DNA from 3 places in the Mesorhizobium sp. M0047 genome. Region 1 is predicted to be linked to each of the others. Evidence: riboswitches for the same ligand, from Rfam matches in the RefSeq annotation. Region 1 holds a riboswitch; each other region holds the start of a gene.

The links. A riboswitch is a leader RNA that binds a small molecule or an ion and turns the genes downstream of it on or off. The one in region 1 is predicted to bind thiamine pyrophosphate.
Region 2: it holds a riboswitch for thiamine pyrophosphate, as region 1 does, so the genes downstream of both, NKJ89_RS09870 (YkoF family thiamine/hydroxymethylpyrimidine-binding protein) here and thiC (phosphomethylpyrimidine synthase ThiC) in region 1, are expected to answer to the same signal.
Region 3: it holds a riboswitch for thiamine pyrophosphate, as region 1 does, so the genes downstream of both, thiC (phosphomethylpyrimidine synthase ThiC) here and thiC (phosphomethylpyrimidine synthase ThiC) in region 1, are expected to answer to the same signal.

Annotation. Positions count from the first base shown of each region.
Region 1 covers NZ_JAMYUW010000014.1:77,835-88,280, forward strand. The annotation lists gene NKJ89_RS15935 (thiazole synthase) at 1-612, opposite strand, end outside; gene thiS (sulfur carrier protein ThiS) at 616-813, opposite strand; gene thiO (glycine oxidase ThiO) at 782-1,783, opposite strand; gene thiC (phosphomethylpyrimidine synthase ThiC) at 1,780-3,615, opposite strand; TPP riboswitch at 3,719-3,835, opposite strand; partial or broken gene NKJ89_RS15955 (IS5/IS1182 family transposase) at 4,021-4,209, opposite strand; gene pmtA (phospholipid N-methyltransferase PmtA) at 4,423-5,019, opposite strand; gene NKJ89_RS15965 (DUF309 domain-containing protein) at 5,179-5,715, shown strand; gene NKJ89_RS15970 (MFS transporter) at 5,920-7,575, opposite strand; gene NKJ89_RS15975 (hypothetical protein) at 7,910-8,182, shown strand; gene NKJ89_RS15980 (NAD-dependent succinate-semialdehyde dehydrogenase) at 8,397-9,860, opposite strand; gene NKJ89_RS15985 (hypothetical protein) at 10,105-10,305, opposite strand; gene nadC (carboxylating nicotinate-nucleotide diphosphorylase) at 10,358-10,446, opposite strand, start outside.
Region 2 covers NZ_JAMYUW010000008.1:65,978-76,423, reverse strand. The annotation lists gene NKJ89_RS09905 (hypothetical protein) at 1-139, shown strand, start outside; gene NKJ89_RS09900 (hypothetical protein) at 141-368, shown strand; gene NKJ89_RS09895 (hypothetical protein) at 538-861, shown strand; gene NKJ89_RS09890 (hypothetical protein) at 1,065-1,772, opposite strand; gene NKJ89_RS09885 (glycosyltransferase family 39 protein) at 1,966-3,510, shown strand; gene msrA (peptide-methionine (S)-S-oxide reductase MsrA) at 3,642-4,160, shown strand; gene NKJ89_RS09875 (hypothetical protein) at 4,517-4,852, opposite strand; TPP riboswitch at 5,071-5,184, shown strand; gene NKJ89_RS09870 (YkoF family thiamine/hydroxymethylpyrimidine-binding protein) at 5,175-5,783, shown strand; gene NKJ89_RS09865 (ABC transporter permease) at 5,798-6,628, shown strand; partial or broken gene NKJ89_RS09860 (ABC transporter ATP-binding protein) at 6,625-7,391, shown strand; partial or broken gene NKJ89_RS09855 (ABC transporter substrate-binding protein) at 7,384-8,407, shown strand; gene NKJ89_RS09850 (hypothetical protein) at 8,513-9,268, opposite strand; gene NKJ89_RS09845 (tetratricopeptide repeat protein) at 9,315-10,446, opposite strand, start outside.
Region 3 covers NZ_JAMYUW010000042.1:46,660-57,105, reverse strand. The annotation lists gene NKJ89_RS28915 (NAD-dependent succinate-semialdehyde dehydrogenase) at 1-1,393, shown strand, start outside; partial or broken gene NKJ89_RS28910 (MFS transporter) at 1,490-2,014, shown strand; gene NKJ89_RS28905 (DUF309 domain-containing protein) at 2,221-2,745, opposite strand; gene pmtA (phospholipid N-methyltransferase PmtA) at 2,920-3,516, shown strand; TPP riboswitch at 3,695-3,811, shown strand; gene thiC (phosphomethylpyrimidine synthase ThiC) at 3,914-5,749, shown strand; gene thiO (glycine oxidase ThiO) at 5,746-6,747, shown strand; gene thiS (sulfur carrier protein ThiS) at 6,716-6,913, shown strand; gene NKJ89_RS28880 (thiazole synthase) at 6,917-7,690, shown strand; gene NKJ89_RS28875 (thiamine phosphate synthase) at 7,687-8,292, shown strand; gene thiD (bifunctional hydroxymethylpyrimidine kinase/phosphomethylpyrimidine kinase) at 8,283-9,044, shown strand; gene NKJ89_RS28865 (hypothetical protein) at 9,066-9,239, opposite strand; gene NKJ89_RS28860 (hypothetical protein) at 9,383-9,736, shown strand; gene NKJ89_RS28855 (hypothetical protein) at 10,026-10,226, opposite strand.

The DNA of each region.
Region 1 (10,446 bases):
GAGTACGGCGTCAAAGCCGAGCTCCATGACGGTTGCCGCGTGCGACGGCCGTCCGAGCCCCGCATCCACGATCAGCGGAACATCATGGAAATGTCCGCGCATCGAGCGCAGCGCCGTGATGTTGATCGGTCCGAGAGCGGAACCGATCGGCGCGCACCACGGCATCAAGACCTTGCAGCCCGCCGCAAGCAGCCGCTCGGCAACGACAAGGTCGTCGGTGGTATAGGGGAATACAGCAAAACCGTCCTCGCACAGGATGCGGGCGGCTTCGACCAGACCGAAAACATCCGGCTGCAGCGTGTCATGGTTGCCGATCACTTCGAGCTTTACCCAGTTCGTACCGAAGACTTCGCGCGCCATTTGTGCGGTCGTGACCGCTTCCTTGACGGAGTGGCAGCCAGCAGTGTTGGGCAGGATTCTGACACCAAGCGAGCGGATCAACGACCAGAATTCTTCGCCAGCTCTGCCGCCTGCCATTTCACGGCGCAACGAGACGGTCACCACCGCCGTGCCCGATGCCCTGACTGCATAGGCAAGGATGGCCGGCGAAGGATATTGAGCCGTGCCAAGGAGCAGGCGCGACGGAAGCTCGGCTCCGTAAAGCTCGATCATGGCCTAGCCGCCCTGCATGGGCGAGAGGATTTCAATCCGGTCGCCGTCGTTCAACTGGAATTCCGCCCGGTTGGCTTTGTGCACGAGGTCATTGTTGACGGCCGTCGCCAGCCAATCGCCCTCATAGTCAAGCGCGGCAAGCAGCGCCTCCAGCGTGGTGGCGGCAACCTCATGCGCTTCGCCGTTGACCATCAGTTTCATGAGCAAGCTCCTTGGTTCTGTCTTGAGTGAAAACCAGGTCGGCAGCCTGGCGCGCCATGGCGGGAGCCAGGAGAAAACCGTGACGATAGAGCCCGTTGATCGCAATGATTTCACCCTTGGTTTCGACGCGCGGCAAATTGTTGGGAAAGGCTGGGCGGACGCCGACACCGGTTTCAACGATCTCGGCCTCGCCAAAGGCCGGGTGGAGGGCATAGGCGGTGCCCAGCAGTTCCATCATCGAACGCGCCGTAACCGGTCCGACGGACCGGCTTTCAATCATCGTCGCACCAATCATGAAACGGTGATCGGTGCGCGGCACTGCATAGAGTGGAAAGCGCGGATGCAGCAGCCTGACGGGGCGCGACAGTGAGATATCAGGGGTACGCAGGGTGAGCATTTCGCCGCGAACGCCGCGCAGCCAGTCATTTTGCGCCGCCATTCCCGTACAGTCGATCTGACGATCGCAACCAAAAACATGCTGGGCGTCGGCGCCGAAGTGGAATTCAACACCCGTGGCCGCGAGCTTGTCATGAAGTGCTGCCATCGCCTGGCGCGGATCAAGATGGCCCTCAGCGGGGAAGAGCAATCCGCGGCGGAAGCGGCCGGCTAAGTCGGGCTCCAGCAAGGCAATTTCATCTTCCTCGACGCGCCGATAGCCTGTCGTGCGGCTGGCGAACCGGTCGAGCTCGCCCGCATCGCGCGGCGCGGCCAAGACCAGCGTTCCCCGTCGTGTTACCAAGCCGGGCGTTGCGGCGTTCCACCAGTCGGCGGCGTCGCGTCCGAGATCCAGCACCGGCTGCTCGGCGCTTTCACGCTCGCACCACGGCGCCAACATGCCACCGGCGAACCACGACGCATTGCCCCCAAGGGCAGGCCTTGTCTCGGCAACGGTAACCGCCGCGCCGCGTGCGGCGAATTCGAAGGCGGCGGTGAGGCCGGCAACGCCGGCCCCTTTGACCAAGACCTTCATGATGGCTCACGTGGCTGAGGTATGAGCGGTGCGCCGGTCTCGTCCGCCGGCAGGTAGAGATCGCCGCCCTCGCGGTACTTCGCCGCCATCGCCGCCATGCCCTCTTTCTGTGCCTCGGCGCGGATGTCGTGAGAGATACGCATGGAGCAGAATTTCGGTCCGCACATCGAGCAGAAATGCGCCACCTTGTGCGCTTCCTTGGGCAAGGTCTGGTCGTGGAAGGACCGCGCGGTTTCCGGGTCGAGCGACAGATTGAACTGGTCCTCCCAGCGGAACTCGAAGCGCGCGCGGGAAAGCGCATCATCCCTGACTTTCGCTGCCGGATGGCCCTTCGCCAGGTCGGCGGCGTGGGCTGCTATCTTGTAGGTGATCACGCCGATCTTGACGTCGCTGCGATCGGGAAGGCCGAGATGCTCCTTGGGCGTGACGTAGCAGAGCATGGCGGTGCCGAACCAGCCGATCATCGCGGCGCCGATGCCTGAGGTGATGTGGTCGTAGCCCGGCGCGATGTCGGTCGTCAGCGGTCCAAGCGTATAGAACGGCGCCTCGCCGCAGACGGCGAGTTGCTTGTCCATGTTCGCCTTGATTTTGTGCATCGGCACGTGGCCGGGCCCTTCGATCATCACCTGGCAATCCTTCGCCCAGGCGATCTGCGTCAGCTCGCCGAGCGTTTCCAGCTCGGCGAACTGCGCCGCGTCGTTGGCATCGGCGATCGAGCCTGGACGAAGGCCGTCGCCGAGCGAGAAGGAGACGTCGTAGGCTCTGGCGATGTCGCAGATCTCGGCGAAGTGCTCGTAGAGGAAGCTTTCCCGGTGATGGTGCAGGCACCATTTGGCCATGATCGAGCCGCCGCGCGAGACGATACCCGTCACCCGGTCGACGGTCAGCGGGATGTAATGCAGCCGCACGCCGGCGTGGATGGTGAAATAGTCGACGCCTTGCTCGGCCTGTTCGATCAGCGTGTCGCGGTAGACCTCCCAGGTCAGATCCTCGGCAATGCCGCCGACCTTTTCGAGCGCCTGGTAGAGCGGCACCGTGCCGATCGGCACCGGCGCGTTGCGCACGATCCAGTCGCGGATGTTGTGGATGTTGCGGCCGGTCGACAGGTCCATCACCGTATCGGCGCCCCAGCGGATCGCCCACACCATCTTTTCGACCTCTTCGGCCATCGACGACGTGACGGCCGAATTGCCGATATTGGCGTTGATCTTGACCAGGAAATTGCGGCCGATGATCATCGGCTCGCTCTCGGGATGATTGATGTTGGCGGGAATGATTGCCCGCCCGCGCGCCACCTCGTCGCGCACGAATTCCGGCGTCACGAAGTCGGGGATCACCGCGCCAAAGGCTTCGCCGTCGCGTTGCAGCTTGCCGCGCAGGATCTCGCGGCCGAGGTTCTCGCGGATGGCGACGAACTCCATTTCGGGTGTGATGATGCCGGCGCGCGCATAGGCAAGCTGGGTCACCGCCTTGCCTGCCTTGGCCCTGAGCGGCCGGTTGCGGATGGGAAATTCCGGCGTCAGACGCTCGCCAATCGCAAATCCGTTGTCTTCCGGCCGAACATGGCGGCCGTCATAGGCTTCGACATCAGCGCGTGCCGCAATCCATTCGCGGCGACGCCGGGCAAGGCCTTTTTCGATGCTGGTTTCGATGGCCGGGTCGGTATAGGGGCCGGACGGATCGTAGACGGTGACGGGCGGTTCGCCCGCCGTCGGATGGACGGAGATTTCGCGCATCGGCACCCTGATCTGCGGATGGAGGACGCCGGACTTGTGGATTTTCCGTGAGGCAGGCAGCGGCCCTGTCGACACGGCGGGGGTGAGGGCATTCATCTTGAGGCTCCTTTGCTCATGCATTGGAGACCCAGTTCTGTGCCGGAAGGATGAAAAGACGCTTCTGTCGACCTGCCGAAATAGGACCTCGGGCGTAAACTCCCGCAAAGCGCTTGCACCGTCCCTACGCCAGTATGAACTGGATCAGGTTCAACGGGTCACTGCGCCGCGAAAGCCAGCAGTATCTCAGCCCCTTGCCGGGACTCCCCTGGTGAATGCCTCAGGTTGAACGGGCCGGCGCTATTTTGTCAAGCGCATTTGGCCCGCCCGTGCGACCCGCGAACTTAGCGCCGCCGTCCGAGAAATAGCCGTGCTTACGGCGCCACGTCACCGGTTTAGCCAAGAAGGACGCCTTTCTGACGTTTTTGAAATTCAGGGAGGAGCATCTGCGATTGCACAAAGATCATTGCGTGAGAGACATCGATACCGTAGCCGCCCGAAGGTTCGCTCGACCACCCTGCGGCGCGGCAGGATTTGGAGCCATTCTGACCGTCCAATCGACGGATGATCTCGACCATCAAGTGCAGGTGCCAGTGAGCTTGAGCCATAGGCACCATTGGCGAACAGATGCTTCACCCAGCGCTGGCGCTTGCGCTGACAACCTCCCGGAATTAACCTCGCGCGGACGACCGCGACGTCTTCGGCATCAGCGGTCCGAACTGCACCCACCGCTCGTCTGTCAAATCAAACCAGGACCGCTTCGTCATATTGGCAATCTGGCATCTGCCCCTGCTCTGTCCACATCCTGTTTGGGTGGAAGGCCACCACCCAGCGGAACCCTCAGAGAAGGAAACCGTCCAGATCTGGCTAGACTGCTCGACGATAAGTCCAGAGCTGTGCCGGCGGTATGTTGCGAACGACGAAGTCATAGTGGGAAACCACGTAACGGTCTGGCATCTTGATCACCGGCGACAGAGGTCCATACGTGATCTGAATTAGGGGCCGGCCCGCAGGAATACGGGCGAGCAGATCCTCAACCAGCGCGACACGCTGTTGCATTGGAAAGCTCAACAGCGGGACTGCACTTATAACACAATCGAACTGTTCACCTTTGCGCTCACCCAGAGCTGCGTCCAGCGCAAATGCGTCGCCCAATCTGAAGTCCACATTCGGGAAGCGTTGCACCAAGCCGTCGTAGAAAATCCTGGAATATTCGACTGAAACCAGCTGGCGCGGCTTGATTCCCCTAGCCAGGATCGCCTTTGTGATGACACCGGTTCCCGCGCCAAGCTCCAGAATCGGCAATCCTGACCGTGGGTTCACCACGCTTGCCATCCGGCGTGCCGCATAAACCGAAGTGGGAATAAGGGCTCCCACGCCCTTCTTGTCCTTTTGCCAGCCTTTGAAGAATTGGACTTCTTCCTCAAACCTTTTGCCGAGCCGCTCCTTCAGTCGCAAAATCATATCTTCTCCCTGCGTCAGCCGCTTACCCAACGTCATGAATTTGGCAAAGCGCGTTTTGGCCAATCTCGCCACCCTTTACAAGCCCGTTAAGACTGCTTGCCTGTCACGACGCGGTCAGCATGAATTGCCCCTTAACGCACTTTCATGTTTGCTGGGCCTATGTTTCGCCCTCGCCTGCTGCCCGAAAAAAGTTTCCCGAGCTATGCGTATCTGCCCGGCAAATATCCGCATCCGGTGCGTAATCCCTTGGGCCACAGTTACCGATCAGATCCGGTGACCGTCGCCGTTGGCGAAGCGCTCGGCTCAGATGTGTTTCGATGGGGAATCGACCTTTTCAATCACGGCTACTACTGGGAAGCCCATGAAGCCTGGGAGCCTCTCTGGCAGGCTGCGAAACAAAGCGCTCAGCACCGCCTGCTCTTCAAGGGACTGATCCTGTTGGCGGCGGCCGGCGTGAAGATCCGTGAGGGAAAGCGGGCCGCCGCGGCGCGCCATGCGACAAGAGCTGCAGGGCTTTTTCGTCAGGTGGTGAGTCCGGGCGGCCTGTTTGAGAAAGCGCTGGGAATAACACCTGCCGCGCTCGCTGAACATGCCCAAGCGATCGTAGCTTACCCGGTTGTTCTGCGGGAGCCAAAGCCTGCCCAGCCTGAGCCCGTCTTTGATTTCATACTCGCACCAGTATCCGAGAGCGTTTGATCGGCAATTCAGTGGTCCAAGCTAACTTGGTCAGCAGGAAACGGGGCCTTTGAAAACCGCTCACCACCCGCATGCGTCACAAACAATAAGAGTGCAGTATTATAGGCAACTCGCGGCCGCTTCGATGTCGATGGTCTTGAGGGTCGGGGGCTGACCGGTCGCGCTCGTAGCCAATCGATTGATGGCAGAGATGCCGGCCAGGCTTCAATGACGGGGATGGCGAAAAGCTGAGTGCTCGGGCTTGCGGGCCGAGCTTGTCGGCCGCTCGATGGAAAGTGTCATTTGAGGTGGGGTCTCGGCCGCGTGCAGCTGAAAGACACGCTCGTCCAGTTCCTTGTCCACTTCCGTCAGACGATGATTGAGGCGAAGGTAGTCCGTCCAGGTCGGCGTGCGGAACGTTTCTGTCCAATGCATAGGCTTCTGCAGGTTGCGCTGGAGCGTCCAGTTCCGAGCACCGACGCGGCTGTGTACATGACGCCGCTGCCGCATGAGGTCGAGGAAGGCCTCGAGATTTGTCTCGGCTATCAGATATTCGACCTTGACCACGATCGGTCCGCTTCTCGGCTTCAGATTGAGAGCGACAGCTGGGGCATCGAATTCCTCCAGAGGATCGGGCTCGGAGTCGCGGCGCTCGCGAAGAGGAAACAGAACGCCAGCTGCAGCGACGAGCAGCAGGGCTCCAGCGGAACCCTCTAGCGCCCAGGTCAACGAATGGTTTTCGGCCACCGTGCCCCACACCCAGCTGCCGAGCGCGATGCCGCCGTCTATCAAAGCATAGTAGATCGAGATGGTGCGCCCCACGACCCAGCGCGGGCTCGCCAGCTGCACGCTCACACCAACCCCGGACCAGGCGGTCACCCAGCCCGCGCCGCCCAAGGCGAGTGCAATTGCCGCCACGGCAATCGAAGATGTCAGTGCCAGGGAGAGAGAACACGCCGCGCAGGCGACGCAGGAGAGCCTCATCAGCCGCTCCTGCGACAAGCTCCGTCTGAACAGGCTGTTGGAGAGGCCAGCCAAGACGGCACCGGTCCCGAAGCCAGCCATGAGCGCGCCATAGGCAAGCGGGCCTCCTCCCAGCTGGTCGCGGACAACCACCGGCAGCAGCGCGAGTATGGCGATGCTCGCCAGGCCAAAGAGGGTTCCGCGTGCGATCGCAGCCTTGATCTCCGATGACATCGCCGTGAAGCGCAGCCCGTCATAAATGGCCGTCCTCATCGGCTCGCGTGGAAGAGGGGACGAGCGAACCTTCCACTTGCAGCGCCAAATAGTAGCCAAGGGTACGAAATAGGTGAGCGTGGTCACCGCAAATGCCGCCATCAGGCCAAAAGAGGCAACCACAATGCCGCCGAGCGCTGGACCCACAGTCCGGACGGTGTTGAAGCCAACAGAAAGCAGGGTTACGGCAGCCGGAACATCGCGCCGATCCACGATATCGCCAACCGACGCTTGCCAGGCCGGATCATTGAGAGCACCGCCGCTTGCGATCAAGAAGCTGAAGCCGAGGATCATCCACGGACTGACAAAGCCCAGCGCCACGGACGCGGTCAGCATCGCAGAGGCAATCACCATAAGGCAGCGACCGGCGAACATGACCCGGCGCCGGCTGAAATTGTCGGCGAGAACTCCGGCGAACACGGACAAAATGAAAGCGGGCAGGTTCGATGAAGCCTGCACCAGCGCAACCATCAGATCGGAAGTCGAAATCGTTGCCATCAGCCAGCTGATGGCGACAGTCTGCATCAACCAGCCGAGGCTTGAAACCTGCGTCGCGAGCCAGATCGAACGAAAGGTGGGCTGCAGAAGTGGCCCAAAGGTCGTTGGTGCAGCCAAATCTTCGTTTGATCCAGCCACCCTACTCATTTTGCGAACCTTTGCTTTCCGTTATTGTCGTTTCCCATGTAATCTAGGCTGAACCATGGCGGCGGATAGAATAGAGAGGAACTGTTTGCCTCCGACGAGTGCAGCACAGTTTCCTCGGCATTGAGGGTCGCGGCACGCGGGCGTGGGCCGGCTCACTCGCCTTCGAAGATGTCTTGTTAAGGTCGGATTCACTTGTCGCTTAACGCACCAGGCTTCATCAACGCGCACTTTGCCGAGCGATGCCTTTTCGCGAAACGCGACCCTGTTCTTTGTTGAAGACTCATTCATCAGCGGCTTCGATGCGCTGCGTGTGGCTTAGGGAGAGTGAGGACGCTTGCAGATCTTCGACAGGATCGATTCACTGATAGGCGCAGACGATTGCCGGGCCGCGATCGAAGAGGCGCGCGCCTTGCTACTTCGATTCGAACAAAGGTCTGATGCGCTCACGCATGCGATAGACGACTTTCTGCTCGACCTGATAACGCTGGCTTTCATTGTTGAATGTTACGGACGCGGCTTTGAACTTTTGGCGCGAACGCTGGCTCGTAGAAGACTGGCAAAGGTCAGGCTTTTGTCGGAAGGGGTCTATTCCGCCAGAGAGAAATGACGCCCAAAGCTTGTTGCTAACCGGCTATCGCGCCGCGTTCCGCCACAGTGACGAAGGCAATTGACGACGTTCGACCACCAAAAAATAGGCGGAAAACCGGGGCCCTTTATGAGGCAGACTGGGTGTGGATTGTTCCGCGAATCTGAAACTGCGGATCCATTTCGTGGCGTCCGGCCGCCCGCTGTCCTTCATCGCGGCAGTCGCGGCCGCCGCCTCAGATGCCGCCCATGCAGAGGTACTTCATTTCAAGATAGTCTTCGAGGCCGTGGCGGGAACCTTCCCGCCCGATGCCGGACTGTTTGATGCCACCGAAAGGCGCGGCTTCTGAGGACATGCGTCCTGTGTTGATCCCCACCATGCCGTATTCCAGCGCCTCGGCCACACGCCAGACACGCTTCAGGTTCGAAGCGGCGAGGCCGTATATCGTATCGTTGGCCTCACGCACGGCCTGATCAGCATCCTCAAAGCGAATGATCGGCGCCAAGGGTCCAAAGGTCTCTTCTTGCGCCACGATCATTTCCCTTGTGACGCCGCTGAGGACCATAGGCTGGAAAAAGTTGCCATCGCTGCCGATCCGGCCGCCGCCACATCGGATCGCGCCACCTTTGGCCAAGGCATCGGCAATGTGAAGTTCGATCTTGGCCAGTGCGTGCCTGTCGATCAGCGGACCGATGGCGACACCTGGATCGAAGCCGTCGCCGACCTGAAGCTCACGGACACGATCCACGAATTTGTCGACGAATTCGTCATGGACGCCCGACTGGACGTAAAGCCGGTTGGCGGAAACGCAGGTCTGGCCGGCATTGCGAAACTTGGCCTGGATCGCGCCGTCGACGGCAGCATCGATGTCGGCATCATCAAAGACGATGAAAGGCGCATTGCCACCCAACTCGAGACCGACTTTCTTTATCTGGTCCGAGCACTGGCGCATGAGCAATCGGCCGACCTCGGTGGAGCCCGTGAAACTGATCTTGCGGACCTTGGGGTTGGAGCAGAGTTCGCGGCCGACCATATCGCCCTCAGCGGCGTAGATGAGGTTGACGACGCCTTCGGGAAAGCCGGCAAGATGGGCCAGAGCAAACATTGCACCTGCCACCAGGGGCGTCTGTTCAGCAGGTTTGAGCACAATAGTGCAGCCGGCGGCGAGAGCCGGCGAAATCTTGCGCGCAACCATTGAAGCCGGAAAGTTCCAGGGCGTGATCGTACCAACAACGCCGATCGGCTGTTTGATAACCAGCATGCGACGGTCTGTAGAGGGCGCCGAGATCGTCTCACCGTAGATGCGGTTAGCCTCTTCGGCGTACCATTGCAGATACGCGGCCGCATGCGCCACCTCAGACTTCGCTTCGGCTAGCGGCTTGCCCATCTCCGCAGTGAGAATCGCAGCGAGATCGTCGGTGTGGTCGACGATCAGTTGATGCCAGCGCCAGAGAATGTCGCTTCGTTCGCGCGCTGTCAGTGCAGCCCATTCAGGCTGCGCCACGTAAGCTTTGTCAATCGCCGTGCGCGTCTCCTCAACACCCATGTCGGGCAATTCCGCCAGCACCTCGCCGGTCGAAGGGTTTGATACCTCGAAGGTCCGCTCACTTGCTGGGGTGCCAAGAGCCGGCACCCGTTCAATGGCTCCGAACAGCTCGCGCGACTTCAGGTGGCGAAGCAGTGGCTCGTACAGGGGCAACGCGTATCTCCTCGATGCGGTTAACGCGACGTATTTGGGTTTATTCGCGCGCCTCAGCTTCGCATAGGGCCTCGGTGAAGTGCCACTAGACCCACTCGATTCCACTCTATACAGGCATCGAAACCACGCAGACAAAGTGAGCCTGCCGCGCGGTCAAATACTCCAACTGATCGTTACGGCCAAACCGCTCAAGGTTGGATTGTGTGAGCTGAAGCTGCCACAGGGCTCAGTTCGCACCGCAGGGCTATCCCTGATCTACGATCTTGCTTTGACGATAAGAGCGTTCCTTGCGGACCATATCGTACGATTCGATGTAGGCCATCCCAAGAAGGTATCCCAGCAAGTGCAGTTTGTGAGAGGCTGCCACCAGATGCAGTTCTTTGAGATTGGCACTGATGAAGGCAAGTGCCTCGCCACGGTTGGTAACCGGTCCCTTCTTTTTCATAGCACGAACCCTGCTGCCACAATTGACCCCACCTTGATTGAACCTGCTCTCATCAATTCAGATGCTTTCCGACGCACGCTTCGACCGGCATATCCATGCCGATGTCGAGGATCGGCGCGCTGTGCGTAAGCCAGCCAACAG
Region 2 (10,446 bases), on a different contig from region 1:
CTTCGACTGGACGATGTTCGGGGTGAGCGACCGCGCCGCGCTTCAGATCAGCGGCACTATCGCCCTTGCCAAGATCATCATCAACGCGGTGCGCGACGGTCCGCGCGGCATGATCGTGCCGCCGGCCAAGGAGACATGAGATGGGAACGCTCGCACTGCTTGGCCAGGTCTGGCCATATCTCCTTGCAACGTGTGCAGCGCTCGCGGGCCTGTGGACTGCCTACGCCAAGGGCAAGGCCAACCAGAAGGCCAGGCAAGATGCCGCCGACGCCGCGGCTCGCTCCGAAGCCCAGAAGATCGATGATGCCGTTGCCGGCCGGACGCCGGACGACAACCGGAGGAGGCTGGGCAAATGGTCAAAATCCTAGCGCTTTCCCTCACGCTGGCCGGCTGCACCACATCGGGCGGGTCATTCTGCGCGGCCGAGCATCCCATCCGGCCGACACAGGCAGAGGTGGCGACCCTATCCGACGCGTCGGCAGCGGCGATCCTGGCTCATAACGAAAAGGGTCAGAAGCTCTGTGGATGGAGGCCGTGATGCACGAAATTTTCGACCTGCTTGGCATCAAGGGACCGGTCGTGGCGGCTGGCCTTGCCGGCGGCGTTCTGCGCGCGCTCTCGCGGCATCGCTACAAATTGCGCGAAATGATAGCCTCGCCAATCTGTGGCGCCTTGGCGGCGGCATATCTGACGCTGCCGGCGGTGTCCTACGCCAGGATCACCGGCCTGCCGATGCCGGATCCCGTCGACGACACCACCACACTGGCAGCGGCCTTCCTGATCGGCGTCTGCGCCATGTGGATCTCGGACGTCCTGTTCGAGTTTGTCGCGAGGCGATTCAAGCCGCCGTCAGATGAGTAGCTGCTGGCTCCGGTCGGCGTTGTCTGTTGGCATCTGCTTGACAGCATGCCCGAGACACTTTCGGCATGAAGCCGCGCCGAAAGAGCCGCCAGACGCGGTATAGTCCTCATTCCACGATTGCCATTTTTGCCCGCCTCGGCTCGCGCCGGGGCGGGCCTTTTTGCGTTTCGGCCCGATGCAGCGGCGACTCGGATTGGCAAGCCTCAAGCCAGGATGTTGACCGCGCGTGCCGCGACCAGCGCGATGGTCAGCAGCGAGATCATGGATTCCGCCATCATCAACAGCTTGGCGCGCTGGGAGAGTGGCAACGTATCGGTGGGCGAAAACGCTGTCGCATTGGTGAAGGCAAGGAAGAAATAGTCGACGAAGCCGGGCAGCCAATCGCGAAGGTCACGGTCGTTCAGCGTCATCTGTGCGAACAGGAAGTCGGCCTGCGCGAGCTTGACGAGCCCGCAGGTCGGCGGTCCACCGCGATCGGTGCTCCAGAACCACAAGGCAAAGACGATGACGTTGGTGACCCATATGTTGAGCGCATCGATCAGCAGCGTCGTGCCGCTGTTGCCGGCATGGCCCTCCAGCAAGGCACGCACCAGCAAGAACAGCGAACCACAATTCATGAGGCTGATGATGGCGGTCATGGTTAGCGCGGTTCTGCGGATCATGATGCGAAACTGGCCGATCGCATGCCACTCGTGATCATCGACCGCCTTTCGGGTGGCGGCCTGTGTCCAGGCCGTGGCCACCGACAAGGGCAGCAGCAGGGCGGCCTCCAGCACCGGCGCCAGCCAGCGCGGCCCAAATGAGAGGTTGTTGATGACCAGAAGCTGCAGGCAGATGATAACCAGAACGGCCGCGCGCGCCATCCAGAAGTCGAGCGCACGGTAGTGGATGACGGCGTGGTGGTGGCGCATTGGGATCCGGATTTTTCAGGCTAAGTCAGCCGTGCAGCGCTATCGTGGCTGGAGAGAGGAGCGCCGATACTCCTGCTCGATAATGGTGCTGCAATGGCACATAGCTATACTTTTTTGTAAGCTTCGACGTTTGGGCTGTTCGTCAAACCGGACTATGTGATCTAAGCGCCGCATGGCGGGGATAGATGGATCCATGGACGACTGGGTGCCGGCGGAATTGGTTGCCGCCGGCGTCGATTCCCCATCGGTTTTGTCCAGTCTAATCCGTAATCCCTTGTATTTGCTGGCAATTTTGTGCCTGATGCAGATATTCTGCTGGACGGTGGCGCCCGCACTTGTCAACGTCTCACCGCCCAACGATGTCGTCGAAGGCTTCATGTGGGGCCGCGAATGGGTGCTGTTGAGCTACAAGCATCCACAGCTTCCCGCATGGCTGCTCGAGACCAGCCATCTTCTGACCGGATCGTTCCGCTGGCCGCAATATTTCCTGGCCCAGCTGACGATCTCGGCGACTTTCGTCCTGGTCTATCTGCTGGCCCGTGACCTGATAGGGCAGAAGCGTGCGCTGGCTGCCGTGCTTTTGATGCCGTCTCTCTATTTCTTCGGCTGGCCGACCCCGCAGTTCAATCATGACTACGCGCAGATGCCCTTCTGGGCCGCTATCTGCTGGCTGTTGTGGCGTGCAGGGCGTGGTGGTGGGCCGGGCTGGTGGCTTGCGCTCGGACTCGTATCGGGCGTCGGGCTCTACGCCAAGTTTTCCACCGCCCTGCTGTTGCTATTCGGCGCGATTTGGCTGTTGTCCGACCCGCGGGCACGCAGTCGGCTCGCCACGCCTTGGCCATGGCTTGGCCTTGTGGTTTTCGTCGCTGTCGCTGCGCCGCTGGCCGTCGAACTCAACCGCGTCGATTTCCTGCCGCTGACCTATGCTGCCTGGCGCGATCAGTGGGTGCTGGCCCATCGCTCCCGCTTCTATTATATCGGCGTCCAGATGGCCGGGCTCTGCGGCTTCGTTCTGGTGCTGGCGATATCAGGGCTGCTGCGGCGCTCGGCGCCGCCGCAAGAGCCCGTTGGGCGCGGTATTCTCGTTTACCTCTTGTGGATGGGGCTTGGCCCGGCGCTCCTCGTCATGGTGGCGTCCCTGTTCACCGGGGCAGGCGAGGCCTGGGGCGCGCCGATGTACAATCTTGCTGGCGTTGTGGCGCTTGCCTTGCTGGGCCACCGCCTCGGCACCGTCGAGATGCGAAAGCTGGCGATCTGCGCGTTCGTCTGCATCATCGGCATATCTGGTGCTTATGCGGGGATCCGCTGGACGAAATGCAATTTGCGTGGACGGATGGACGCCGTCTGTTGGCCGGCGCAGAAGATATCGGATGAGGCCGAGGTCGTCTGGCACGCGGCCGCGCCCGGTCGGCTCGACATCGTCGGCGGCCATCCCCTTATCGCGTCGCTGGCGGGCCTCAACGCCTATGACAAGCCGTCGATCTTCACCGACCTGAACATGCAGTATGCCCCCTGGATCACCAAGGATCGGCTGCGCGACCACGGCATACTGCTGGTCTGGCCTGGGCGCGACGTGCCACCTCGACTGCAGGTGTGGGTGGGCAACGTCCCGGTCAAAACCGTTCTTTTCGACTGGTCGCTCAGGGCGCCGCCGGTGGTGGTCAGCTTTGCCGCCATTCCGCCCGGCGCGCCGCAGTTGGCGAATGCGATCGACAGCCTCGCCCAAACGAGCAACTGAAGCAGGTCGGCGGTCCGCTGGACGGAGCAAGAGACAATGCCCATTTATGGGAGATCCAAGTTGATTTTGCGCAATTCCAGACGGAAAATCGCTACACGCTTTTCGTGGAATTGCTTTTGAGGAGACGTGATATGGCGACTTCGACCGAACGTGCAGTTCTTGCCGGCGGCTGTTTCTGGGGCATGCAGGATTTGATACGGCGCTATCCCGGCGTCATCTCCACCCGTGTCGGCTATAGCGGCGGCGACGTGCCCAATGCCACCTATCGCAACCACGGCACCCACGCCGAAGCCATCGAGATCAATTTCGACCCGGCCATCATCAGCTATCGCACGCTGCTGGAGCGCTTTTTCCAGATCCATGATCCGACGACCCGCAACCGGCAGGGCAACGATGTCGGGCTGAGTTACCGCTCGGCGATCTATTACACCAGCGACGAACAGAAGCGCGTCGCCGAGGACACTATCGCCGATGTCGATGCCTCGGGTCTGTGGCCGGGCAAGGTCGTCACCGAAGTGGCGCCGGTCGGTCCCTTCTGGGAAGCCGAGCCTGAGCATCAGGACTATCTGGAGAAATATCCCAACGGCTACACCTGCCACTTCGTCAGGCCGGGCTGGAAGCTGCCGGTTCGCGAAAAGGCTGTTTCGTAGACTTCACAACCGGCGACTGTGCCGGCTCGACGAGACCGTCGAGCGGCTTCGTCGCAGGCCAAGCCCTTTCAGGTCACTGCGCCTTGTCACCTCGGTGCAGCCGTCGAGCGCCTGATATCAAGGACTGCGCCATCTTAGCACGCTACGTGGCAAATCAAGCGCGGCTAGGAACACGCTGCGGGGGGTAACGCCTGCTGCGTTGGGTATGGCGTTGACCCTTGGCGGCTGCGAGACCGCGCCCCGCTTGAAAAGATCGATAATGCCAGCTTGGCCTTGTTTAGGAGTGCCCGGTTCCGCGGGCGCCCAAAAAAGCCGCGGAGCATGCGCTCGCGGCTTCCTCGGTTGCCGGCAATGGCCTACTTACCGCAGTGGTTATCGTTGACCGTCGGCACAGAGGTGCCCGGCGAGGTGTGGGTGGCGTCAGGCTGCGCGCCCTGCGGGCCGGCCGGGCAATTTCGATCTGCGTTCGAATTCATGTCGCCGGGCATGCCGGTCGTGCTGTTGGTTATGCCGAGGTCGACAGTACCGGGCCTAACCGTATTCGGCGAAGCCGGGGTGTTCGGCTCCACAGTCACCGACTTCCCGCTGCCGGCGCCATCGCCACTTGCGTTATTGCTGCCGGCACTTTGCGCCATGGCTGACATGGCCAGACCAATCGTGAGAGCCGAAGCTGCGAGGATTTTCATGAACATGGTTTGTCTCCATTTCTGTGAACTCGTCGCTTGTTTCTACGAAGGTGATCGCATTTGCGACTATGGGGACAACCGGTCGCGGCAGCGAAGGTTCCCGATAAAATTTCGCTCCAGAAACATCGGCGTCTTCGACCCAAGAACCACGCCTGGCGCAATGCTTTTTGGTGCAGCGCGCTGAAAAAATGGCTTTCACTTCGGTTTGATTGGTGCTTTAACCCGCGCATCCACAGGGGTGCTCCGTACGGTCGGGGCTGAGACGGGGGCGGCAAGCCCACAGACCCTAAAAGCTGATCTGGGTAATACCAGCGGAGCGAGGCGGGCCATGTTTTCAGGCGCACAGATTTCCCTATATCCCATGGCCGACGATTTCGTCGGCGTCATCCTTGGCGCGCTGGGCGCGCTCGGTCCCTATCGCGACAAGCTCCGGATCGAGACCGACGACATCTCGACCCTGCTGGTCGGGCCACCCGAGGTGCTGTTTCCAGCCATGCGCGACCTCTTCGTGGCGGCGGCGCGCAGCGGTAAACATTGCGTGCTGTCAGCCACCATCTCACGCGGCTGCCCGGGCGAGCCGGACGATCCGATCTGCCGCTCCGATGCCCTTGGCGGACCGGTCGGGCCACTCGGCCCGCGCAGGGATGCGGCCATCGCGGCGGTGCGCGGCGCGGCTTCGACTGGCCAGCCGGCGGCAGCGCAGTTCTCGCTCTATGTGATGGGCACCGACGACCATATGGATGAGATCTACGGCTGCATCGATTTTCTCAAGCAGTCGGGCGTCTATGAGCGCTCCAAGCATTTCTGCACGAAATTGCGCGGTGATGCGGGCGCGATCTTTTCGGCGCTTGACGCGGCCTTCTGCCGCTTCGGACCGGGTGCCGGCCACGTAACCCTCGACGTCACGGTTTCAGCCAACAGCCCGTCGGCCGTCTGAAACAGCCGCCGCCTATGCGAGGCCGTCAAAGGTTACCTGCCGTGGTCCCATCCCCAGTTTCTTCGCGCCCGATCGCGAGCCTTCTTGTCAAGGCGGTACCGGTGACGATGTCGGTCGGACTGCTCCTGCTGGCCTGGGAGCTTTATGCCATCTATTCCGGCATCAAGCCGACGACACTGCCGGCGCCGTCACGCGTCCTTGAGCAAGCGATGCTCAATCGCGAGGCGTTGATCGACAACGCCGCTCCGACCATCCGCGCCACGCTGCTTGGCTTTGCCTGTTCGCTCAGCGTCGCCTTTGCGCTATCGATACTGGTCGACTTTTTCCAGCCGCTGCGCCGCGCGCTGTTTCCCGTCTTCATCTTCAGCCAGACATTGCCGCTGGTGGCGATCGCGCCGCTGGTGGTGCTGTGGTTTGGCTCCGGACTGGCGCCCAAGATCATGCTGGTGGCGCTGGTCACCTTCTTTCCGATGCTGGTGGCATTGGTCGAGGGTTACGAGTCGACCGAGGCCGAGATCGGCCAGATGCTGCACGCCATGGGGGCAGGGCGCTGGCGCATCTTCGTGCTGGCGCGGCTGCCTTCGGCGCTGCCTTACTTCTTTGCTGGCCTGAGGATCTCCATCACCTATGCCGTGGTCGGCGCTATCTTCGCCGAATATGCGGGTGCGGCGAAGGGCTTGGGCATCTATATGCTCAACGCCAAGAACAATTTCCGCCCCGACCTGGTGCTGGCCGCTGTCGGCGTCAGCGCAGCGCTTACGCTTGCCCTGTTCGGGTTGACCGTACTGTTGCAGCGCATTGCCATGCCTTGGGAGGGCAAGGATACCGCAGGGAAGCGGCGATGAGCCGGCTCGAACTGCGGCATGTGCGCAAGGCGTTCGGTGGGCTCGACGTGCTGGCCGATATTTCGCTGAGTGTCGGCGCTGGTGAGTTCGTCTCGGTGCTTGGGCCCTCGGGCGCCGGCAAGTCGACGCTGTTCCAGCTTCTGACCGGCGCCGAGCACGGCGAGGGCGAGATGTTGTTCGACGGCGCGCCCTCGATGACCACGGCAGGCATTTCGCCTTCATGCCGCAACGCGACGCGCTGATGCCGTGGCGACGCATTCTCGACAACACGACGCTGGGGCTCGAAGTGCAGGGCATCGGGCGCAAGGCGGCGCGGGCACGTGTTGCGCCGCTGTTTGCCGAGTTCGGGCTTGCTGGCTTCGAGCGGCATTTTCCTGCTCAGCTGTCCGGCGGCATGCGCCAGCGTACGGCCCTGCTGCGCACGGTGGTGCAGGAGCGCGACATGCTTTTGCTCGACGAGCCGTTCGGCGCGCTCGACGCGCTCACGCGCACCGCGATGCAGCGCTGGCTTGAGCGGATGTGGCGGGATCACGGCTGGACGGCGCTCCTGATCACCCATGATGTGCGCGAAGCCGTATTCCTGTCCGACCGCATCTATGTGCTGTCGGCGCGCCCGGCCTGCATCGTGCGCGAAATCAAGGTGCCGCTGCCGCGACCGCGCAGCCTCGGCGGCGATGCTGCGCGCCAGGCAAGTGCGCTCGAGGCCGAGATCCTCGACATCATCCTCAACCCCAACCCATCCAAAGGAAATGACCATGATTGACTTGACGCGCCGGCAGGCTCTGCTGCTGACCCTTGCCACCGGCCTTCCGCTGTTTGCCGGATCGGGGCGAGCCCGGGCACAATCGGCGGCGCAAAAAGGTTACCGTCGCACTCGACTGGACGGTCAACACCAATCACATCGGCCTGTTCGTCGCCCGCGACAAGGGGTTCTATTCCGAAGCTGGACTCGAGGTCGGGATCCTGCCTTACAGCGATGCCGGTGCTGGCACGCTGGTCGCCAACCGCGTCGCCGATTTCGGCATCAACGGCACGATCAGCCTGTTCACCCAGAAAGCCGCCGGGGCCGACTTGAAGGGCGTCTATGCCGTAGTGCAATCCGAAACCGGCCGCGTGGTTTTCAACGCCGCGCGCAGCGAGATCAAAAGCCCGCGGAATCTCGACGGCCTGACCTATGGCGGCTTCGGCAGCGCCTGGGAAAACGCACTAATCGGCACGATCATCCGGCACGACGGCGGCAAAGGCAATTTCGAGACGGTGACGCTGGGTACCTCAGCCTATGAGGCGCTGGCCAACGGTTCGGTCGACTTCACGCTCGAAGTGTCGACTTGGGAAGGCGTTGATGCCGAGTTGAAAGGTATCAAGCAGCGCAGCTTCGTCTATGCCGATTACGGCGTGCCCGATGAGCACACGACACTGATCTCTTCGAGCGAAGCCTATCTCGAGGCAAATCCGAAACCTGCTGCCGCCTTCGTCCAGGCAACGCGGCGCGGTTACCAGTTCGCGGTTGATCATCGCGAGGAGGCGGCAGCCCTATTGGTCGCCGCCAACAAGGATACGCTGACCAACCCGGCACTGATCGAAGCTTCACTGAAGATGCTGGTCGACGGCCATTATCTGCGCAGCCAAAGCGGCGCCATCGGGACGATGGATACGGCCAAGATGGAAGCGATCGGCGACTACCTCTTCGCGTCCGGAATCCTGCGCGATGCCAATGGCAAAGTTCTGACGCAACGCCCTGATTTCGCGAAGTATTTCAGCAATTCAGCTCTGGGGTAGGGAGCCAATCGGCTCTCGACCTTCGAGGAAATGGCTGGCCAGCCAAGAAGCTCACGAGGTGCGGCAGCTTTACGTCAGACCCACAGATCAGCAGACCCGACCGATTCAATTCCGGACGATCTCATAGAGCAGAGTGGTTTTGATGTGTCGCCCGGGTTCACCCTGCAGCGACAGGGCGGCTGCGTAGAGTTTTGCTACGGCTGGGCAGAGACCTTCGAATTCCCGGCTCATATTGGCAATGGCAGTCATCTCGGCGGGAGTGCCGCCAGCGTTGATGAAAGCGTCGGCCAGCAGCGACCAGTCTCCGTCGCTGGCAGCGGCGGCCGGCAGACTGCCATTCTTCGCTGCGCCGAAAGCGTGGAACAGGGTGGCGCCGACCTTGTCCATGTCGATCAGGAAATCCTGGTCCGGCGTGCCGAGTGCATCCGGCCCTTCACGAAGGTAGTTGTTGCAAATGGCAGCGGTTTCCCGCGCCATGACATGGTTGAGCATATCCGATTGTGCACGCAGCGCTTCGGTGGCTTTGCCGTCCGGAGCCGAGGACAGCAGGGATGCGTATCTTCGCCTGAGATCGGCGACAGCCATCCTGCTCGCATTTCGCACCTGATCGACATTTCCAAGTCTGGCCACGGCCGTGATTTTTTCCACGACGACGTCGTAGTCGTCTGGAAACTCCTGCTTGATTGCCTTGAAAATCTGGCTTCCTTGGCTTTCAATCTGTTCGCTTACCTGTGCTGTGGTCAGCATTTGTGGATCGGGCGAACCCGCCACTGTCTGGTAAAGATATTTGCCGCCGGCAAAGCCGAGCGCCCAGGGCAATACCTTTATCGCAACAAACGACAAAGCGGCGACCGCCGCCACGCTAAAGCCTTTCCAACGTCCCATCCACCGGCCCTCCCTGAACTGTCTAGTTCGCGCCGAGGGTCCGCGCCTTCTTGCGGTCGGCTTCGGCGCGCTTGTGATTGTCCTTGGCCTCCCACGCAACGGGTTCGACTGGCCGGACCCTGTCGTCTGCGGCCTGTTCGTTGCAGGTACCTGTCCGTTTCGGATCGAGCTTGATTGCCTGTCTGCAGTCGGCAGCGGCAATCACGTAGTCTCCTACAGACGCCCTGGCCAGGGCGCGATCGTAATAGGCTTCGGCATTGTTGGGATCGAGCCCGATTACAAAGCTGAACGAGTCTATCGCGCCTCCGACATAGCCTTGAATCTGCTGGTTCAACCCCCGTTGCAGATTCCAGGCGATAGCCGCTGAATTGTCCTGCTGGGGAGCGGCCATAGATGCATCCGCAGACGGAGCTTCACCGCCTGTCACCTGCTCGTTGCAGGCGCCGGACCGTTGTGGTTCGAGTTCCATGGCTTTTCGGCAGTCGGCCGTCGCGCGGTCACGATCGCCTTTGCGGGTCAATGCGAGCGCGCGGCCGAAATAGGCGGCAGCATCCTTCGCGTTGAGGTCGATCACCTTATCGAAATCAGCTATGGCGCGATCATTGTCGCCTGTATTCGTCCAGGCGACGGCCCTGTTGTAGTAGCCGTCCGCGCTGTCGGGGGCGAGCCCAATCGCCCGATTGGCATCGGCAACTGCGCGCGGCCAGTCGCTCTTGCCAATCCAGGCAGCGCTTCGATTGGCGTAGGCGTCGACGCTTTCCGGATCGAGGCTGATGGCATGGTCGAAATCAGCTATCGCAAGGTCGTAGTCGCCTTTGGAAGCGTGGGCGATGCCTCTGTTGACATACACTGCGGCGCCTTGTGGATCGAGGCGGATCGCCTCGTCATATTCGGTGATAGCCCTGTCGTGGTCGCCCTTGCGTTGCCAGGTGGCGCCGAGACTGTTGCGCGCATTGTGGTTTTGCGGATCGACAGTGAGCGCCTGCTCGAAATCGATAATAGCCGCGTCGGTCTTGCCTTTGCGAAAGAAGGCCAGGCCACGGCTGTAGTAGGCGTCGCCGGAGCCAGGCTCGAGGCTGATTGTGACATTGAAGTCAGCGATGGCGCGGTCGTTTTCCCCCTTGTTGTACCAGGCAGCCCCGCGATTGAAGTAG
Region 3 (10,446 bases), on a different contig from region 1:
GCTGGTAAGTGAGCAGACCTTCGAGGTATCAAACCCTTCGACCGGCGAAGTGCTGGCGGAGCTGCCCGACATGGGTGTCGAGGAGACGCGCGCCGCAATCGACAAAGCTCATGTGGCGCAACCTGAATGGGCCGCACTGACCGCGCGCGAGCGCAGCGACATCCTCTGGCGTTGGCACCAACTGATCGTCGACCACACTGACGATCTTGCAGCGATCCTCACTGCGGAGATGGGCAAGCCGCTAGCCGAAGCGAAGTCTGAGGTGGCGCATGCGGCCGCATATCTGCAATGGTACGCCGAAGAGGCCAACCGCATCTATGGTGAGACGATCTCGCCGCCCTCTACAGACCGTCGCATGCTGGTGATCAAACAGCCGATCGGCGTCGTTGGAACGATCACGCCCTGGAACTTCCCCGCCTCAATGGTTGCGCGCAAGATCTCGCCGGCTCTCGCCGCCGGCTGCACCATCGTGCTCAAACCTGCTGAACAGACGCCCCTCGTGGCAGGTGCAATGTTTGCTCTGGCCCATCTTGCCGGCTTTCCCGAAGGCGTCGTCAACCTCATCTACGCCTCCGAAGGCAATACGGTCGGCCGCGAACTCTGCTCCAACCCCAAGGTCCGCAAGATCAGTTTCACCGGTTCGACCGAGGTCGGCCGATTGCTCATGCGCCAGTGCTCGGACCAGATAAAGAAAGTCGGTCTAGAGTTGGGTGGCAATGCGCCTTTCATTGTCTTTGATGATGCCGACGTCGATGCTGCCGTCGACGGTGCGATCCAGGCCAAGTTTCGCAATGCCGGCCAGACCTGCGTTTCCGCCAACCGGCTTTACGTCCAGTCGGGCGTTCATGACGAATTCGTCGCCAAATTCGTGGAGCGTGTCCGTGAGCTTCAGGTCGGCGACGGCTTCGATCCAGGTGTCGCCATCGGTCCGCTGATCGACGGGCATGCACTGGCCAAGATCGAACTTCACATTGCCGATGCCTTGGCCAAAGGTGGCGCGATCCGATGTGGCGGCGGCCGGATCGGCAGCGATGGCAACTTTTTCCAGCCGACGATCCTCAGCAACGTCTCAAGGCAAATGATGGTGGCGCAAGAAGAGACCTTTGGACCCTTGGCGCCGATCATTCGCTTTGAGGATGCCGATCAGGCCGTGCGTGAGGCCAACGACACGATCTACGGCCTCGCCGCCTACTTCTATGCTTCGAACCTGAAGCGTGTCTGGCGTGTGGCCGAGGCGCTGGAATATGGCATGGTGGGGATCAACACAGGACGCATGTCCTCAGAAGCCGCGCCCTTCGGTGGGATAAAACAGTCCGGCATCGGGCGGGAAGGTTCCCGCCACGGCCTCGAAGACTATCTTGAAATGAAGTACCTCTGCATGGGCGGCATCTGAGGCGGCGGGCGGCGACTGCCGCGATGAAGGCCAGCGGTCGGCCGTACGCCACGGATGGACCCCATAGTTTTCAGATTCGCGGAACAATCCGCACCCACGGTGGCCGAAAACCATTCGTTGACCTGGGCGCTGGAGGGCTCCGCTGGAGCCCTGTTGATCGTCGCTGCAGCCGGCGTTCTCTTTCCTCTTCGAGAGCGCCGCGACTCCGAGCCCGATCCCTTGGAGGAATTCGATGCCCCAGCTGTCTCTCTCAACTTGAAGCCGAGGAGCGGCCCGATCGTGGTCAAGATCGAATATCTGATAGCCGAGAGAAATCTCGAGGCCTTCCTCGACCTCATGCGGCAGCGGCGCCATGTACACAGCCGCGTCGGTGCTCGGAACTGGACGCTCCAGCGGAACCTGCAGAAGCCTATGCATTGGACAGAAACGTTCCGCACGCCGACCTGGACGGACTACCTTCGCCTCAATCATCGTCTGACGGAAGTGGACAAGGAACTGGACGAGCGTGTCTTTCAGCTGCACGCGGCCGAGACCCCACCTCAAATGACCCTTTCCATCGAGCGGCCGACAAGCTCGGCCCGCAAGCCCGAGCACTCAGCTTTTCGCCATCCCCGTCATTGAAGCCCGGCCGGCATCTCTGCCATCAATCGATTGGCTACGAGCGCCACCGGTCAGCCCCGACCCTCAGACCATCGACATCGAAGCGGCCGCGAGTTGCCTATAAACATTACTGCACTCTTATTGTTTGTGACGCATGCGGGTGGTGAGCGGTTTTCAAAGGCCCCGTTTCCTGCTGACAAAGTTAGCTTGGACCACTGAATTGCCGATCAAAGGCTCTCGGATACTGGTGCGAGTATGAAATCAAAGACGGGCTCAGGCTGGGCAGGCTTTGGCTCCCGCAGAACAACCGGGTAAGCTACGATCGCTTGGGCATGTTCAGCGAGCGCGGCGGGTGTCATTCCCAGTGCTTTCTCAAACAGGCCGCCCGGCACTCTCACCACCTGACGAAAAAGCCCTGCAGCTCTTGTCGCATGGCGCGCCGCAGCGACCCGCTTTCCCTCACGGATCTTCACGCCGGCCGCCGCCAACAGGATCAGTCCCTTGAAGAACAGGCGGTGCTGAGCGCTTTGTTTCGCAGCCTGCCAGAGAGGCTCCCAGGCTTCATGGGCTTCCCAGTAGTAACCGTGGTTGAAAAGGTCGATTCCCCAGAGAAACACATCTGAGCCGAGCGCTTCGCCAACGGCGACGGTCACCGGATCTGATCGGTAACTGTGGCCCAAGGGATCACGCATCGGATGCGGATATTTGCCGGGCAGATACGCATAGCTCGGGAAACTTTTTTCGGGCAGCAAGCGAGGGCGAGACATAGGCCCAGCAAACATGAAAGTGCGTTAAGGGGCAATTCATGCTGACCGCGTCGTGACACGCAAGCAGTCTTAACGGGCTTGTAAAGGGTGTCGAGATTGGCCAAAACGCGCTTTGCCAAATTCATGACGTTGGGTAAGCGGCTGACGCAAGGAGAAGATATGATTTTGCGACTGAAGGAGCGGCTCGGCAAAAGGTTTGAGGAAGAAGTTGAATTCTTCAAAGGCTGGCAGAAGGACAAGAAGGGCGTGGGAGCCCTTATTCCCACTTCGGTTTATGCGGCACGCCGGATGGCAAGCGTGGTGAACCCACGGTCAGGATTGCCAATTCTGGAGCTTGGCGCGGGAACCGGTGTCATCACAAAGGCGATCCTGGCTAGGGGAATCAAGCCGCACCAGCTGGTTTCAGTCGAATATTCCAGGATTTTCTACGACGGCCTGGTGCAACGCTTCCCGAATGTGGACTTCAGATTGGGCGACGCATTTGCGCTGGACGAAGCTCTGGGTGAGCGCAAAGGTGAACAGTTCGATTGCGTTATAAGTGCAGTCCCGCTGTTGAGCTTTCCAATGCAACAGCGTGTCGCGCTGGTTGAGGATCTGCTTGCCCGTATTCCTGCCGGCCGGCCCGTGATTCAGATCACATACGGACCTCTGTCGCCGGTGATCAAGATGCCAGACCGTTACGTGGTTTCCCACTATGACTTCGTCGTCCGCAACATACCGCCGGCACAGCTCTGGACTTATCGTCGAGCAGTCTAGCCAAATCTGGACGGTTTCCTTCTCTGAGGGTTCCGCTGAGTGGTGGCCTTGCACCCAAATAGGATGTGGAACAGAGCAGGGGCAGATGCCTGATTGCCAAGAAGACGACGCGGTCCTTGATTTGACAGTGGGCGGGCCAAATGCGCTTGACAAAGCCGCGCCGGCCCGTTCAACCTGAGGCATTCACCAGGGGAGTCCCGGCAAGGGGCTGAGATACTGCTGGCTTTCGCGGCGCAGTGACCCGTTGAACCTGATCCAGTTCATACTGGCGTAGGGACGGTGCAAGCGCTTTGCGGGAGTTTACGCCCGAGGTCCTGTTTCGGCAGGTCTACAGAAGCGTCTTTTCATCCTTCCGGCACAGAACTGGGTCTCCAATGCATGAGCAAAGGAGCTCAAGATGAATGCCCTCACCCCCGCAGTGTCGACGGGACCGCTGCCCGCCTCCCGGAAAATCCACAAGCTCGGTACCATCCACTCGCAGATCAGGGTGCCGATGCGCGAAATCTCCGTCCATCCGACGGCGGGCGAACCGCCCGTCATCGTCTACGATCCGTCCGGCCCCTATACCGACCCGACAGTCGAAACCAGCATCGAAAAGGGCCTCGCGCGGATTCGCCATAAATGGGTTATCGCGCGGGGCGATGTCGAAGCCTATGACGGCCGCCATGTCCGGCCGGAAGACAACGGATTCGCGGTGGGCGAACGCCTGACACCGGAGTTTCCCGTTCGCAACCGGCCGCTCAGAGCCAAGGCCGGCAAGGCGGTGACACAGCTTGCCTATGCGCGCGCCGGCGTCATCACACCCGAAATGGAGTTCGTCGCCATCCGCGAGAACCTTGGTCGCGAGATCCTGCGCGGAAAGCTTGAGCGCGACGGCGAGGCTTTCGGCGCGACGCTGCCCGATTTCGTCACACCCGAATTCGTGCGCGACGAGGTGGCGCGCGGACGCGCGATCATTCCCGCCAACATCAATCATCCCGAGAGCGAGCCGATGATCATCGGTCGCAATTTTCTGGTCAAGATCAACGCCAACATCGGCAACTCCGCCGTCACATCGTCGATGGCCGAAGAGGTCGAAAAGATGGTGTGGGCGATCCGCTGGGGCGCCGATACGGTGATGGACCTGTCGACCGGCCGCAACATCCACAACATCCGCGAATGGATCGTCCGCAACTCGCCGGTGCCGATCGGCACGGTGCCGCTCTACCAGGCGCTCGAGAAGGTTGGCGGCATTGCCGAGGATCTGACCTGGGAGGTGTACCGCGACACGCTGATCGAACAGGCCGAGCAAGGCGTCGACTATTTCACCATCCACGCCGGCGTGCGGCTGCATTACATCCCGCTGACCGTCGACCGGGTGACGGGTATCGTCTCGCGCGGCGGCTCGATCATGGCCAAATGGTGCCTGCACCATCACCGGGAAAGCTTCCTCTACGAGCACTTCGCGGAGATCTGCGACATCTGCCGCGCTTATGACGTCTCCTTCTCGCTCGGCGACGGCCTTCGTCCCGGCTCGATCGCCGATGCCAACGACGCGGCGCAGTTCGCCGAGCTGGAAACGCTTGGCGAGCTGACGCAGATCGCCTGGGCGAAGGATTGCCAGGTGATGATCGAGGGGCCTGGCCACGTGCCGATGCACAAAATCAAGGCGAACATGGACAAGCAACTCGCCGTCTGCGGCGAGGCGCCTTTCTATACGCTCGGACCGCTGACGACCGACATCGCGCCGGGCTACGACCACATCACCTCAGGCATCGGCGCCGCGATGATCGGCTGGTTCGGCACCGCCATGCTCTGCTACGTCACGCCCAAGGAGCATCTCGGCCTTCCCGATCGCAGCGACGTCAAGATCGGCGTGATCACCTACAAGATAGCAGCCCACGCCGCCGACCTGGCGAAGGGCCATCCGGCAGCGAAAGTCAGGGATGATGCGCTTTCCCGCGCGCGCTTCGAGTTCCGCTGGGAGGACCAGTTCAACCTGTCGCTCGATCCCGAAACGGCGCGGTCCTTCCATGACCAGACCTTGCCCAAGGAGGCGCACAAGGTGGCGCATTTCTGCTCGATGTGCGGTCCGAAATTCTGCTCGATGCGTATCTCCCACGACATCCGCGCCGAGGCACAGAAAGAGGGCATGGCGGCGATGGCGGCGAAATACCGCGAGGGCGGCGATCTCTACCTGCCGGCGGACGAGACCGGCGCACCGCTCATACCTCAGCCACGTGAGCCATCATGAAGGTCTTGGTCAAAGGGGCCGGCATTGCCGGCCTCACCGCCGCCTTCGAGTTCGCCGCACGCGGCGCGGCGGTTACCGTTGCCGAGACAAGGCCTGCCCTTGGGGGCAATGCGTCGTGGTTCGCCGGTGGCATGCTGGCGCCGTGGTGCGAGCGTGAAAGCGCCGAGCAGCCGGTGCTGGATCTCGGACGTGACGCCGCCGACTGGTGGGACGCCGCAACGCCCGGCTTGGTAGCACGACGGGGAACGCTGGTCTTGGCCGCGCCGCGCGATGCGGGCGAGCTCGACCGGTTCGCCAGCCGCACGACGGGCTATCGGCGCGTCGAGGAAGATGAAATTGCCTTGCTGGAGCCCGACTTAGCCGGCCGCTTCCGCCGCGGATTGCTCTTCCCCGCTGAGGGCCATCTTGATCCGCGCCAGGCGATGGCAGCACTTCATGACAAGCTCGCGGCCACGGGTGTTGAATTCCACTTCGGCGCCGACGCCCAGCATGTTTTTGGTTTCGATCGTCAGATCGACTGTACGGGAATGGCGGCACAAAATGACTGGCTGCGCGGCGTTCGCGGCGAAATGCTCACCCTGCGTACCCCTGATATGTCGCTGTCGCGCCCTGTCAGGCTGCTGCATCCGCGCTTTCCACTGTACGCAGTGCCGCGCACCGACCACCGTTTCATGATTGGTGCGACGATGATTGAAAGCCAGTCCGGCGGACCGGTCACGGCGCGCTCCATGATGGAGCTGCTGGGTACCGCCTATGCCCTCCACCCGGCCTTTGGGGAGGCCGAGATCGTTGAAACCGGTGTCGGCGTCCGCGCAGCCTTTCCCGACAATTTGCCGCGCGTCGAAACGAACGGTGAAATCATCGCGATCAACGGGCTCTATCGTCACGGTTTTCTCCTGGCTCCCGCCATGGCGCGCCAGGCTGCCGACCTGGTTTTCAGTCAAGACAGAACCAAGGAGCTTGCTCATGAAACTGATGGTCAACGGCGAAGCGCATGAGGTTGCCGCCACAACGCTGGAGGCGCTGCTTGCCGCGCTTGACTATGAGGGCGATTGGCTCGCGACCGCCGTCAACAACGACCTCGTGCACAAATCCAACCGGGCGGAATTCCAGTTGAACGACGGCGACCGGATTGAAATCCTCTCGCCCATGCAGGGCGGCTAGGCCATGATCGAGCTTTATGGAGCCGAGCTTCCGTCGCGCCTGCTTCTTGGCACGGCTCAATATCCTTCGCCGGCCATCCTTGCCTATGCAGTCAGGGCTTCGGGCACGGCGGTGGTGACCGTCTCGTTGCGCCGTGAAATGGCAGGCGGCAGGGCTGGCGAAGAATTCTGGTCGTTGATCCGCTCGCTTGGTGTCAGAATCCTGCCCAACACTGCTGGCTGCCACTCCGTCAAGGAAGCGGTCACGACCGCACAAATGGCGCGCGAAGTCTTCGGTACGAACTGGGTAAAGCTCGAAGTGATCGGCAACCATGACACGCTGCAGCCGGATGTTTTCGGTCTGGTCGAAGCCGCCCGCATCCTGTGCGAGGACGGTTTTGCTGTATTCCCCTATACCACCGCCGACCTTGTCGTTGCCGAGCGGCTGCTTGCGGCGGGCTGCAAGGTCTTGATGCCGTGGTGCGCACCGATCGGTTCCGCTCTCGGACCGATCAACATCACGGCGCTGCGCTCGATGCGCGGACATTTCCCTGATGTTCCGCTGATCGTGGATGCGGGGCTCGGACGGCCATCGCACGCGGCAGCCGTCATGGAGCTCGGCTTTGACGCCGTACTCCTGAACACCGCGGTCGCCAAGGCGGCCGATCCGGTCGGCATGGCGCGTGCGTTCGGCAAGGCGGTCGAGGCCGGTCGTGAAGCTTTCAGCTCGGGAATGCTCGAACCGCGCGACGTCGCCGTGCCGTCGACGCCGACAATTGGCAGGGCGGTTTTTTCATGAAGCTCGATCCGTTCTACCTGATCGTCGACAGCGCCGCCTGGATCGAACGCCTGGTGCCGCTTGGCGTCAAGCTGGTTCAGTTGCGCATCAAGGATAGGGACGAGGCCACGCTGCGGACGGAAATCCGCCGCGCGAACGGCGTCTGCGCGGTCCATGGTTGCCAACTGATCGTCAACGACTATTGGCGCACGGCAATTGAGGAAGGCTGCGACTTCGTCCATCTCGGCCAGGAGGATTTGGCTGCGGCCGACCTGCTGGCGATTAAGTACGCCGGATTGAAGCTCGGGCTTTCCACGCACGATCATCTAGAACTGGAAACGGCCATCGCTGCCGAGCCCGACTATATCGCGCTCGGCCCCATCTATCCCACCGTCCTGAAGCAGATGAAATGGGCGCCGCAAGGGCTCGAGCGGATCAGCGAGTGGAAGCATCGGGTGGCGCCGATCCCATTGGTCGCCATTGGCGGCCTCAACCCCGACCGGCTCGACGGTGTCTTCGAGGCTGGTGCGGACAGCGCGGCGGTGGTCACCGACATCACGTTGAATGCCGATCCCGAAGCGCGCACGCGAGAATGGATCGAAAAGACAAAGCCATGGCGCTGAGGCGAGAACCGCATGTGCTCGTGGTCGGCGGATCTGACTCCAGCGGTGGAGGCGGAATAGCACGCGATATCGAGACGATCTCTTCCATTGGCGTGCGCACCTGCCTTGCTGTCACCGCGCTAACGGTGCAGACGCACCATGCGGTCATGGAAATCCACTCTATGCAACCCGGTCTGGTGGCCGGTCAGATGCGTGCGGGGTTGCAGGCCAACAAAGTGGCGGCCATCAAGATCGGGATGCTCGCCACGGTGGAGATCGTCATTGCGGTTGCCGGAGTGCTGCGCGAAAATCCGCAGGTGCCGGCAGTGCTCGACCCGGTGCTGGCGTCGACGTCAGGCCGGGCGCTCCTGGAAGCCGGCGCCATCGCCGCCATGAAACGCGACCTGATGCCCCTTTGCCGTCTGGTCACCCCCAATCTCTTCGAGCTGGCACTCCTTGTTGGCTCGGAGCGGGCAGTGGATGAGGACGGCGTAGTGTGGCAAGGCCAGGAATTGCTGACAGCCGGCGCGCGGGCTCTGCTGATCAAGGGCGGCCATGCATCGGGACCGCAATCAACCGATATTCTGTTGCGCCCCGATCACGAACCAGTCCGCTTTGACACGCCGCGTCTTGCCGCATCGATGCGCGGGACGGGCTGCATGCTGGCCAGCTCGATTGCGGCACATCTGGCGAAGGCGCAATCAATCGAGTACGCCGTGCGCCAGGGCAAGCTCTTTGTGTTAGAAAAGCTTCGGAAAACCCCAGCCGAATAGCCGTAGAGCCGGCTCAAGCGTTCAGCGGCTGACGCTGAAATGGAAGCCGTAGCCCTCCTGCCCTTTTTTCACAGGGCGTGACGGGATGAGGCCGCTTTGCAGATCGGAATTCAGCGGCGCCGAGACAAGCTGCCCTGCCAGGCCGGGAAAGTAACGGGACTCTTCCTGCGGCGAAGCGCACTGCCAGTCAGGCATGGGGATGCACTTGTGCGGTCTTATGTAGCAAACGCACCAACTTCCCGCACGACTTAAAGGGTAGGTTCCCATAAAATCCGGGGATGCCGAGCGTAGCGCCCACCGTCCGTTCCACCCGATACCAACACGCTATCAATACGCTGGTGGCCAAGCGATCCGAGATATCCGGCGCGATCCGGTTCAAGGGTGCGGACCGTCACCAACTACAGCACATTGACGCGGTGCTGCTCATCCTTGGCTACAAGGGCGATCCGTCGCTTATCGTGCCGCTACGGCGCACGCCAAGCCGCTTCCGCAAGGGCGAGCTTTACCGGCTGATTCTCAGGCATGAAGCGGAAGGCAGCGCGTCGAACCGGGAAACCGCAACGCGTATCGCTCAGGCGAAGGGATGGGATACCGCGCTTGTGAAGCCGCTCATGAATAACATCAAGACGGCGAAGGGCTGGCGACGGCGGCGGGCCGAAGCGGTCGGCCATGACAGCCGACCGCAGGAGTAGAAACTATGTCAAAGTTTCATATCGCTGATGAAGCGATAGGTGCGATGTGGGACGGGGTTGCCAGAGAACTTGACGTTCTTGCTCCCTCGGAACGCGCCGCTCAGGCTTTTCTGAAGACCGCGCGCCATCGCTTCCTCGGCATGCTTCGTGACTTCCCTCACGACGTTTTTGAGTGTGTCACTGCGCCCGCACCGGGGACACGCAATCACGTCATGGTCCTTCGCATTCGCGGGTCCTTCAAGGTCGACCTTGCAAGAGCCGCAAAGAAGTTTCACGGAACTACTAGCCATTAGGCAGCCCTCCTTTTCGAAGCGGCGACCTGTTCGGCACCTGCGTGTTTCCGCCCTTTGAGAACGTCATTCACGCGGCCCGGATTGACGCCATAGACGGCGGCAATGTGATGCTGATATTGCCCAGCCCAATGACGTAGCCAAACGTCGACTGCATCATCATATGTGAGCTGGTATGGTGGTTTATTGTCGGTCGTCATTATCCTAAACTCCTTTTAGGACGCTTGGACGACTTGACAGCGAGTCCATTGCGAGTAGGGTCCCGCGTGTACATACGACTAGCCGCAAGCCGTCCAAAGCACTGCGGTTACCGATACGGAGCCGGGGTCGGAAGCCCCGGCTTTGTCGTATTGGGCGAAGGGATTCTTCCCCTCACGAGATGGATAAGAGTCTCGCGGCCTGCCGGAGTCAAGGCAGCGG